Regions from separate parts of the Neobacillus sp. K501 genome, predicted to be linked through region 2. Evidence: riboswitches for the same ligand, from Rfam matches in the RefSeq annotation. Region 2 holds a riboswitch; the other holds the start of a gene.
What was found. A riboswitch is a leader RNA that binds a small molecule or an ion and turns the genes downstream of it on or off. The one in region 2 is predicted to bind cyclic di-AMP.
Positions count from the first base shown of each region.

Region 1: it holds a riboswitch for cyclic di-AMP, as region 2 does, so the genes downstream of both, ACWM35_RS10700 (TrkH family potassium uptake protein) here and ACWM35_RS17165 (APC family permease) in region 2, are expected to answer to the same signal.

Region 1 is NZ_JBSLYA010000003.1:570,618-576,875, reverse strand. It holds gene ACWM35_RS10715 (FAD-binding oxidoreductase) at 1-1,135, shown strand, start outside; gene ACWM35_RS10710 (hypothetical protein) at 1,209-1,448, shown strand; gene ACWM35_RS10705 (hypothetical protein) at 1,463-1,990, shown strand; cyclic di-AMP (ydaO/yuaA leader) riboswitch at 2,153-2,337, shown strand; gene ACWM35_RS10700 (TrkH family potassium uptake protein) at 2,446-3,792, shown strand; gene ACWM35_RS10695 (DinB family protein) at 4,131-4,616, shown strand; gene ACWM35_RS10690 (helix-turn-helix domain-containing protein) at 5,238-6,251, shown strand.
Region 2 is NZ_JBSLYA010000007.1:274,659-280,916, reverse strand. It holds gene ACWM35_RS17170 (NCS2 family permease) at 31-1,332, opposite strand; gene ACWM35_RS17165 (APC family permease) at 1,470-3,296, opposite strand; cyclic di-AMP (ydaO/yuaA leader) riboswitch at 3,446-3,592, opposite strand; gene ACWM35_RS17160 (bacitracin ABC transporter ATP-binding protein) at 3,712-3,825, shown strand; gene ACWM35_RS17155 (nucleotidyltransferase domain-containing protein) at 3,864-4,655, opposite strand; gene ACWM35_RS17150 (hypothetical protein) at 4,902-5,351, shown strand; gene ACWM35_RS17145 (hypothetical protein) at 5,502-5,732, shown strand; gene ACWM35_RS17140 (DoxX family membrane protein) at 5,782-6,258, opposite strand, start outside.

The DNA.
Region 1 (6,258 bases), on a different contig from region 2:
ACATAAAAACCCTTGGTTTCTTGGTACAGTAGTGTGTATCTTTGTTATCGCCGTGGTTTTAAACATCCCTATTCAAAAAAGAAAATACGGCCTCTCACAGAGCAATTTGACAACCGATTATGCAGGTCTGCTGCCTGAACGGATCGAAAGAATTGTCAAAACTGGAGATCGGATTGAATTACAAAAAATTGTTAAGGAAGCCAATGAAAAGGGCCAGCATATTTCTATCGCTGGATTGCAGCATTCGCAAGGCGGTCACACGTATTACACGGATAGCATTGTATTAGATATGAAGACGTTTAATAAAGTCCTTGAAATCGATCAACAGAAAAAAACGGTAAAAGTTGATAGCGGGGCGACCTGGGAAGATGTTCAAGAAGCGGTTCAGCCTTACGGGCTCGCACTTAAAGTGACCCAGTCCCAGTCGATTTTCACGATAGGTGGATCACTCTCCGTAAATGCACATGGGCGGGATATCCGTTTTGGGCACATGGCAGGAACCGTCAAGGAAATGACCATCTTGACTCCAACAGGGGAGATCAAAACCGTTACTCGAAAAGACTCAGAAGATTGGATGAAGTATGTATTGGGTGGTTATGGATTATTCGGTGTCATTTTGGATGTCACACTTGAATTAACGGAAAATGACACTTACACCATCCATACAAAGGAAATCAAAACAAGTGAGTATGAAGCCTATTTTACTAAACTGCTGAGGGAAGAGGAGGCAGCGATGCATTATGCGAGAGTCAGTGTGGCCCCGAAATCATTTTTGAACGAAATGTATGTAATAGATTACAAGAACACTGGAAAAGAGGATCATCAAACACCGCTAAAACAAGAACATGGTGCCCGGATTGGCAAGCTGGCACTGGATATTGGCCGACAAGGCGGGGGATTGGAAGATCTTTTCTGGGAAAATCAAAAAAGGCTGATGAAGTCCCTCGAGGGAGAAGAGGTAACCCGCAATAATGTCATGCGTGGAAATTCTGCCTTTATGGAATTCACTCAACCTGGCCGGGTAGAAGTGCTGCAGGAGTTCTTCATTCCAGTCGATCGATTTGATGAATATATTCGAGACTTAAAGAAAATTCTCCCCGCAAATGATAAAGAGGAAGATTTTTTAAATTCATAACATCACCGTTCGTTATTCGGTAAAGGACGATTACACTTCTTTAAATTATGCCAATGAAGATATGTTGGGACTCGTGATTTTAATCCAACATGGTTTAAAAGATAAAGAGATTGAGGATGCGAAAGTCATGATTCAAGAGTGGACAGATTTGACTCTGAAGCACAGAGGGACCTATTATCTCCCGTATTATCCTTATCAAACAAAGGAGCAGTTTCGTACGGCTTATCCAAACTGGGAGACGTTTCTTGAAGAAAAATTAAAAAGAGATCCCAATGGTGTTTTTCGAAACATCTTTTATGAAAATTACTTTTAAGGATGGAGCCTAGGATGAAATTATTGCGTGAACGTTATGTCCCTTTGGTAGTTTCGGTCGGTCAGGTTGTGATATTTCCCTATTATATCCTTTGGTTAAAAGAAGCCTCCTTGACCTTTACTTTATTTACTTGGTTGTTTGCTGCTTTTTCTTTTAGTGCGGCCTTTGGATATCGAATCCACCAAGCTGGAAAGAAGCCTACGCAGCATTCCTCAATCGCATTTGTTTACCTTGGGATGGGTTGTGTTTATCTATTCGTAGGCAATTTAAGAACTTCATTCGAAACTTTTCCTTATATGGCTCTGCTTTTTCAGGTCTGTCTCGGATTCTTGCAAGGTTACCATCACGCCTGGCATATCGAGCAGCATACCTTTCGGTTACACGCCATCCATCACTATCTTCTTGTAGGGGTCATCATGGTAGGGCTCTCATTTATAAAAATCATCTCCCCGTTAGTCTTCATTACGGCCTTCGGGGTTATATTATTGCTTTGCGGGCTGGGATTTCTTCTTTTTGTGAAAAAGAAGGATAGCACCGATTAAAATAGGGAGAAGAAGGGATTTATATATAATTAGAATAATAAGTTGGGGGAGATTTAAGGATTTTTGCAGTATTTTATTCAGTTACTTTTAATTAATGGGTGCATTTTAAATTATTTCTTTACAAATAGGTATGATTGGGAGTAAGATTTCTTCATAAAAAATATATTATTATCGCTTAATTCCGTTTAGGAAACGGGGGAACCAACTTGGCAATAGTTAAAATCACTCATAAACTATTGTCTTGGGGTGAATCTTAAGAAAAGATGTTTTACGCATTCTTTCTTGGTAGGGTTACATTCAGATCCGAGTCCGACAGCTAACCTCGTAAGCGTTTGAAGAGACATCAATCATCGTGTTTTGGCATATTTTTTATCATGCAAAAAGTAGCCACGTAGAGATATTCTCTTCGTGGTTTTTTCCTTTTAAAATTATTTAATAAAAAAGGAGAGTCTATTTTGAAGTTGTTAAAAAGAAATGGGAATTTAATTAAATTGCATCCTGCCCAAATACTTGTTATTGGTTTCGGAAGCCTAATATTATTAGGTACGTTACTCTTTATGCTACCAATAGCCACACATGAAGAGGGACGTGGACTTAGTTTCGTTGATGCTTTATTTGAGGCGACCTCTGCGGTTTGTGTAACAGGTTTGGCGGTAGTAGATACGGGAACTACTTTTACATTATTTGGAGAAATCGTTCTGCTATGTTTGATTCAAATTGGTGGTTGGGGATTTATGACCACAGGAATATTTATGTTTATTATTCTGGGTAAAAAGATTGGACTAAAGGAACGTTTATTACTTCAAGAATCATTAAATGTTTTTTCTCTTGCGGGAGTTGTTAGCCTGGTAAAACGGATCATTTTCATCACTTTTATTGTGGAACTATTGGGTGCAGCTGTTTTAGCCATTCGTTGGTCATTTGAAATGCCGCTGACGAAAGCCATTTACTATGGAATATTCCATTCGATCTCTGCTTTTAATAATGCTGGGTTTGGTCTTGAACCGGACAATCTGAGTAAATGGGTAAGTGATCCCACTGTAAATATAATGATCACCTTCCTTTTTATAACGGGAGGTATTGGTTTTACAGTAATTCTCGATCTCTTTTTTAAAAAATCCATTCGAAAATTATCCTTACATTCAAAAGTGGCACTACTTATGACACTCATATTAAACATCTTAGGACCCTTAGTCATTTTGCTCTCAGAATTTAGCAATCCAGCTACTATTGGAAATATGCAGTTCGGAGATAAGCTATGGGCATCATACTTTCAAGGCGTTGTAACAAGGACTGCAGGCTTTAATACGATTGATATTGGGGCGATGAACCTTTCATCCCTTGTATTCATGATGGCTTTAATGTTTATTGGTGCATCTTCAGGGTCTACTGGAGGCGGTATTAAAGTCACAACTTTCGCCATCATCATTTTCGCTTTTTGGGCTGTGATTACGAATCGAAATGAAGTAAATATTTTTAAAAGGAGAATTTCGTGGGAATTGGTTAATAAATCATTATCGATTGTTGTGGCAGGGATGTTTTTTATCTTCCTCATCTTCTTCCTATTAACTTTTTCCGAAGATGCTGATATGAGTATACTTCTATTTGAAACGATTTCAGCTGCTGGTACAGTAGGTTTGTCTGCAAATTTCACTCCCGAACTATCTACTTTTGGCAGAGTTTTGATTACCATTATGATGTTTATTGGTAGGCTTGGACCTTTAACCATGGCTTTTGCGCTTTTATATAATCGAAAAGAAGCCAAGGTGAGATATGCGGAGGAAAAAATATTAATTGGCTAGGGAAAAACGAAGGAAGGGACTGCAGTGGCAGTCCCTCAACGATAACAATTGGGCTGGTCTTCAGGTGACCCAGAAAAGCTTATAGTAACGAGGGCGTAAATCCATGCAGGATTAACGGCCTTTTTGTTGAGTTATAAGTCCATAGACTCTGCCCTTCTACTCAACACCTTTAAGATCAAGCTACCATTTCGGTGGCTTTTTCTTCTTGAACTAAAGGAGTTTAGTTGAACAAGGAATTTATACTTTGTCTGTTGAATTTGTAATACTAAATAAGGTTTTTTAATATTCCTAAAGTATATTTTACGGTTAATTTATTTTCTTATTGCGGAGGGGTTTTATTGCAAACACTTTTTAGATATAACTGGATGGTAAGAGAAGACTGGTATCGTTGGTGTGAAGAGTTAAGTGAAGAAGAGCTTTTGCAAAAACGAACGGGTGGAATGGGAAGTATATTGCAAACACTTTTCCACATTGTTGACGTCGAGTGGAGTTGGATACGTATCTTACAGGGTAAAACTGACTTTCAGGAGAGTTTCGATAATTATAAAAGCTTGAACAAGGTTCGAAAATTGGACGCAGAATTTCATTTAGAAGTAGAGAACTTTGTGAACAACTGGGATGCTAGTATGGAAAATCAATTATTTTACGATACCCTGCCAGATGGAAGAATTGTAACGGATACTTGGGGTGAAGTTATGCGACATGCCATTGCTCACGAAATTCACCATATAGGACAATTATCAATTTGGGCAAGAGAATTGGGAAGAAAGCCCATTTCTGCAAACCTTATCGGTCGGGGGCTTTCCTCTTATTCGAAAAAATAATTCAAATAGATATTAATTTATTTAGTTTCTGTTCATTAACCGATGCGATGCTCTAAAGTGGCATCGCCTTTTCCATTGGCAATTTCAGGACTGTTTTGTGGAGCAAAAAGGGTTTGTGAAGTATTGTACTTAAACAAATGGGGGCGTTACTCGAAGATCTGGCTGCCAAATTGGTGGCCTTTTCTTATTGAACAAAAGGGGAGTTTAGTTGAACAATCGTCATTAGCTTTTTTTAAAAATCTGGTCATATAGTGAGTATAGACATATTGATACCAGGTAAATTGAATTTAATGCTAAGATCAATTAAGCACAAGATTATAATGAGTTGCTTTCTGAAGTGTAGGTACAAATAAAAACATTAAAACAAATTTAAACCACTTAGGTAATTGGGATTATTTAGGGTGTCTTTTAATGATGCTGCCTGTATAAACGGCAGCTTCATTACGTTATTGGTGCCTATTACTAACGGATTAATTCGACGTAGTTGGCTAGTAAAATGTCGCCCTTTGCTAGTTACAAGGCTATATTGAATAGGTAATATAATATCTGTCCCGTTAACTAGGCAGAACACTATCACAACCAAAACTAGTGAATGTGTAGATAGCTAAAGGAGGACCCATTATGAAGTCTCATACTCGTATTAAAATCCCAGCAGGATTTTGGGCAGGCATACATCAATTAGGGATTGCCCCCCACGAAGTTGCTCGAAAAGCACGACTACCGCTCACCATTATTACTGACCCAGTTGTCACTACCGACCAATATTTCGCGATTTGGCAGGCTTATTCCGATCTCATTGATGACACTGCCAAAGGAATTATCAAGCTTACGACCGTCTTTGAAACAGCGCATTTTCCACCCACAGTCTTAGCTACTTATCATGCTCGTGACTACCGTGACGCTCTAAAACGAATGGCACGGTACAAACAAATGTGTCCCCCTGAAAGCTTACGTATCACCGAGGGAGGTGAGAACTGTACAATTGAACTAGATTGGTTGTATACCGAGCAACCAGGTCCACCGATGCTGGTTGGAATCACTCTGGCATTTCTTTTGGAGCTTGGACGTAGGGGCACAGGCCAAAAGTTGATGGCGAAATCTGTCGAATTTACACACTCAATGGGCGATATACAATCACTTGAAGCTTACTTCGGCTGCCATATCCGGATTGGTGCAAATTGTAACAGGTTGACGCTACATCGAGGAGATCTGGACCTCCCTTTTGTCTCGTACAACGAAGAGTTGCTGGAGATTCTGACTCCCGTAATAGACAAATCGTTGGATGAGCAGCAACGCAGTCGCTCAATCACCGAAATGGTCAAGTGGATTTTGAGACGTAGCCTAACAGGAGGGCGCCCTGACATTCAGACTGTCGCAAGCGAGTTGGGGATGAGCGATCGTACCTTGCAGCGACGCCTTACTGACGAAGGCACGAGCTTCAAGCATCTTTTGTCACAAGTTCGACATGAGTTAGCTCGAGAGTATCTCGCAGACCCCTCGTTCGATATTAAAGAAGTAGCCTTCATGATTGGATATGAAGACCAGAACTCGTTCTACCGAGCCTTCCGCATTTGGGAAGGTGATACTCCCTCAAATTGGCGTACTGAACATTTTGATACAAACTCGATAAATTAACTTTGTC
Region 2 (6,258 bases):
GCCGGTGCTCCGGCCTTTCTTAATTTTCATTTAATGTGGTAAAAAGGCAAGCTGGTAAAAGAACAAAACGGCGAAAACATATACAAGTGGATGTACCTCGCGCCAGTTTCCTTTTACGATTTTTAAAAGTGGATAGCTGATAAATCCTAGAGCAATTCCAGTTGCTATGCTTGAAGTCAGTGGCATACTTAAAATTACCAGGAAGGCAGGAAAGGCTTCATCAAGCTCATTCCAGCGGATTTTTGCAATGCTGCCCATCATCATGCTGCCAACAATAATTAGAGCAGGTGCCGTAATTGCTGATATCCCGGAAACAGCGCTGACCAGTGGGCCAAAGAAGGCAGAAAGAATGAACAAAACTGAGACAGTAAGAGAGGTTAGTCCTGTTCGACCACCAGCTGCTACCCCTGAAGTTGATTCAATGTAGGCTGTAGTTGGACTTGTCCCAAACATGGCACCGACTGCTGTGGCAACCGAATCAGATAGTAAAGCCTGACGGGCACCTGGTAATTTGCCATTCTTTATTAACCCAGCTTGGTTTGCAACTCCAATCATTGTCCCTGTTGTGTCAAAAATAGTGACTAGAATAAATGAAAACACTACTGCATACAAGCTGTGTTGAATAACATCCGTAAAAGCAGTAAAGGGATTACTGATAATCATTCCCTCAGGAAGAGAAGGGAGAGAAACGAAACCTTGATCAAAGGAAAGTTGATTTGTAAAAAAGGCAATCAGTGCGGTAATAATCATTCCCAAAAATAATGAACCATTGATTCTTAGTGCCATTAAGATAAGTGTGACGGCCAGTCCAACAATGGCAAGCCATGCAGAAGGGGCACGAAGATCTCCCAAACCAACAAGGTTGGTAGGGTGAGCTGTAATAATATGAGTAAGTCTGAGGCCGATAAACGCAATGAATAATCCAATTCCCGCAGTTATGCCATGCTTCAGGTTTTCAGGAATCGCATCAATTAATTTTTCCCGGAAAGGTGTTAATGACAATATTACAAAGATGATGCCGGCAACGAAAACAGCAGCAAAGGCTGTTTCATAGGCAATATTTTGGTGGCCACCGACGACTGAGTAGGCGAAGTAGGCGTTAAGTCCCATTCCTGGTGCAATCGCAATGGGGTAATTGGCAAACAAGGCCATCCAAAGTGTTCCGATAACGGCTGAGATGATGGTTGCCGTGAAAACTTGCTCGAATGGTACACCAGCATCTGCTAAAATAACTGGGTTTACCACGACAATGTAAACCATTGTAAAGAAGGTAGTGATACCGGCAAGCAGTTCTGTTTTTGTATTAGTATGGTTCTCTTTGAGTTTAAACATGGTTTTCCTCCAAAACACGAACGTTTTTTAATAACTTAATAATAATATTCGTTTTCTATTGTTTTTTCAAGAGGGAATTATTTTATTTATACAAAAAAAGCATCCCATAATATAGGGATGCCACAAAATAGCTTATATTATTTTTTTAAGTGATAAGGAACCGTCGTGACGACTACGTTTCTTCGATACAGCAATAAGGTGCGAATCAGGACCCCAGATTGGTTATGAAGAATATTATGCCAGCCTTTTTTAGGAATAAATTGTGGGATGACCACTGTGACTTTGTAGTTGGATTCACTCGCCTTATGTTCCACAATATCAATAAATTTCGTCAGCGGGTTAATGATACTTCTATAGTGAGAATGCAATGTCACAAGTCGTACATCCGGCTGCCACTTCTTCCATTTTTCCTCAAACTTTTGCTCCTCTTCTCGATCAAAGGCAACGTATACGGCAATAATTTGATCTGGGGAAAGGGATTTAGCATAATTTATTGTGTTTTCTACGACATGAGTAATACCAGCAACAGGTACTAGGATGACATTCCCTTCAATCGGTACAGCCGGCTCACATGTAGTAATCCGGAGTTGGTCGCCAACCGCATCATAATGCTTTTTGATCCGGTGAAAAACAAAGATAATAATTGGTAAGAAAATTAAAATCGACCATACCTGCGAGAATTTTGTTAAAAAGAACATTAATGTAACGATAAAGCTAATCAAGGCTCCCGTTGTATTGATGATAAATTTTGGAATCCAACCGGTTGGTTTTTCTCTAAGCCATTTCACCATCATTCCTGTTTGCGACAATGTAAATGGAACAAACACGCCGACTGCGTAAAGAGGAATAAGATGCTCTGTTTCTGCATGAAAAGCAAGGATCAGTAAAATCGATGAAATTCCAAGGATAATGATTCCATTTGAGTACCCTAATCGGTCCCCGCGAATAAGGAACATCCTTGGAATAAACTTATCTTTAGCAAGATTAACCGCCAGCAATGGGAAGGCAGAATATCCAGTATTAGCAGCAAGAATTAAGATTAAGGCTGTTGTTCCTTGAATAAAGAAGTACATAAAGTTTCGTCCGAAAACTTCCTCTGCAATTTGTGATACCACCGTTACCTCAGCTCTCGGCGAGATGCCATAAAAATAAGCTAACGTAACGATTCCTGAAAAAAGGATCGCAAGCAATAAGCCCATCATCATTAATGTTTTAGCGGCATTGTTAGGAGCTGGATCCTTGAAGTTAGGAATCGCATTGGATATAGCTTCAACTCCAGTTAAGGCAGAGCTTCCAGAAGCAAACGCCCTTAAAAGGATAAACAGGCTGATTCCAGCCACAGGTGTACCAATTGGTGTATGCAGTTCAGGTGTCACTTGTCCGGTAGCAATATTGTAGATACCAACACCAATTAAAATAAACAAGGCTAATACGAATAAGTATACCGGATAGGCTAATATCGAAGCTGACTCCGTTACACCTCTTAGATTTAATATTGTAATAAGAATAACAAATACTATCGCAATTTCGACATTAAAGCCATGTAAATTAGGAAAAGCGGAGGTAATTGCATCCGTACCAGCCGACACACTTACCGCAACAGTAAGGATATAGTCAACCAATAATGAGCCCCCAGCAATTAAGCCTGGATTAACTCCTAGATTACTTTTAGATACTACATAAGCTCCGCCTCCGTGTGGATAAGCAAAGATAATTTGGCGATATGACAATATTAGAGCTGTTAATAGTATCAATACACCTATTGCGATAGGGACGGAATACCAAAAGGCTGCTGCTCCTAATGTAACCAACACGATTAGTATTTGTTCAGGACCATAGGCCACTGATGATAACGCATCAGAAGAAAGAATTGCTAATGCTTTCGTTTTATTAATTTTTTGTTCCCCTAATTCATGGGATTTCAAAGGTCTTCCAATTAAAAACCTTTTAATGGCTGAAACCATTATAAATACACCGCCTGCTAGTTATGTTTGTTAGTTATGTTTCCCAAAAAAGTCTAAAAGAGATTAATTTCAGGAATAAAAAAAGTGCCTACAAGTCATCAGTAAATAGACCTGTAGACACATTATTTTTCAAGCGTCACAAGCTCCACCTTCCTTCTCATATAACGCTTACGAGGTTAGCTGTCGGATTCGGACCATTGAGTAGCCCTACCTTAAAAAGGATTCACCCCTGGATTATAAAAAATAATCCGCGTAAATGGTTCCCCCGTACCGTATGGTTTCAGCGATTTAGAAATTTGAAACTGTGATTATATTACTCCTGTATTCTCAAAAAGTAAATGAATTTTTTATGAAAGAATAAAACTTATGAAAAAGGACATGTTGATGATGTATTAAATACGAAAGGAAAATGAATATGACGAAAGAAAATCGTCCGTTATTATCTGATGAATTTTTAGATGAAATAACAGAGGAAATTAATCAACTATATGGGGAGCCCCATGAAGAACAATCGGAAGAAAAGGATTAAAGAGGAAATCATGCTCGATTTCCTCTTTTTATTTATGGTTACCATACTTCATTCAAGGTTTCTCTGAATAATTGGTTCAAACGTTCGGTTGGATTAGAAATGTCCATCTTAATTTCTTTTGCATAATCCTCTAAATGCTGTATTTCCTCATTTAAAAATTGATTGATCACGACAACCTTAGGCTCTAGGTTTAGCTCTTCTCCTGCAATTTTCCGTTCTAATAACGTTTGAATGGCCATTTTTAGATCGCCTGCTTGGAGGATATCTCCGAGCAAATCTGTAAAATCGACTGGAGGAATAGTTGAATATTTTTCAATCCATTTGGCTGCAAGAATCGGCCGGAGGACATAGAAATATTTTTTTATTTTGACTTCCTCACGTTGTAAATAGTCCCTATAGTTGCCTTTGGCCATATTTAAATAATGATAGATACACGAAGGTGGAGCAAAGATGTCGGTTGCCAATTCTTTTAATTTTTCAATCGTCGAGTATTCCTGATAATAAATAATATCCGAATGCAGCCATTCCAACAGCGGTGGGTTTGATTTGCGAAATAGCTTTAACGCCTTCGTCAATTCCCAACCGCTTACATCTAAAAGGTCATCCATCGGGATTGAAATTTTATCATGCTTCGGAACCTCAATCACATCGCGCATCTGGTCAATCGAAAGATACCAGTCCGTTTTATGGACATAAATGAATCTGACATCATAATCACTGTCTTTTGATGGGAAGCCCCAGGCTCGGCTGCCGGATTCACAGGCAAATAGAATTTTCACTTCATACTCGAGTTCAATTTGTTTAAGTACTTCTAGAATATGTTCTCTCATTGAAAAACCCCCTGTATATTCAATATCTTTATTATGGGTGAAACCAAAAAAAATTGCCCCATAAAGTTTTCTTCCTACAGGAATGTAAATGAAAACAAAATATCACGATAATCCAACATGAAACATGTTCAGATCAAGGATCTGAGAATAACGCACTAGTTATTGAATATATAAACAATAAGGGGTTATGCCTGTCGCCACAGTACATGGCGCTTGCGCAATTCTGATTAACGGGAGGTGTTGATGTTGTTATCTAGGCAATTAATCATCTATTTCTTGTTATGCTTGACATCCATTGTAATGGTAAAGGAATTTACCTTTGGTCCTGATGTATTCTCTGGTAATGGAAATCCCGTTATTCTACTTTTTCCCTTCGTGATTTTAACCTTTTCCCTCTTTGGCTTTGAATGGTTTGTAAGATTAAGGGAAGCACAATTTCAATCGAAAACTTGGGGCTTCCTCTTAACTGGTGCGCTCGTTCTCTTAATCGTATCAATTATTTTAGAAACTTTCTTTGTGAAGGAACTTGTCCAGCAATTAGGAGGAACCCCCACGAATGCCGATTCACGGATTTATCGTTATCCATGGTTAAATCAATACACCAATACGTTGTTTGTTAATGTTTATACCTTTCTGATATATTTCTCTTCCTTGACCTTATTGATCACCATATCCCGTATTAAGGGTAAGTCGTAAATTCCCTCACTTCCTTTTAATTTCTTGTTCATTTTGGTTGTGGTTTTTCATTCAATTGGAATATAATAGGAATATAGATGTTCACAAAAATGTCACTATTTATCGTTAGAAGATATTACGAGCCTAATAGAAGCTTATGGAGGGGAAAAAATGATTAGGATGGCTGTAGCTAGTGTACTTGGGTTTGTATTAATTTTTATAGAATCAATGATTGTCATTAAGTTAAAAGGATATCATGGTATCGATTTTGGAGGCTTGGCACCATTCCTAAACGTTTGGGCAATGAATTTTTTCCTCGTCTACTGCATACTTACACAAGTAACAAATTGGTACCAAGAACGAACTGGTTTTGAAAGCAGTGAAGAAGATAATATTTATTAAAAACATAAAATACCTCCTCAATCACAATCGATTGAGGAGGTTTCTTTTGTTATACATGATGCTTTATCGTGTTATCTTTCATGACGGTTTTGCGGATGTATGGAGCTACCCAACGGTCTAAACCGTAACGGCCAGCGTTGTAACCTGCTGCCAAGATGATGAAGCCTAAGAAGATGTCAGTTGGGTTATGAGATACGGTTCCTGCCAGGAAGAAGCTGAAGTTCATCACTAAACCAAAGAACATTGCTGCAGTTGTTAAGCATCCTAATAATAGTCCTAAACCTACTAGCGTTTCACCCCAAGGAATAATGAAGTTGAATACATCAGCATTTGGAATCGCAAAGTTTTCTAGGAAACTTACATACCAGCTGTAGACCATATTTCCATCTGGACCTTTTACTGGGTTACCAACGGCACCCTTTAAAAATCCTGTCGCGTCGAAGCCACCTGTAATTTTATGAAAACCTGCTGTGAACCAAGCATATCCAAGATATAAACGAATAACGGTTAAAATAGCTGCAGAGAT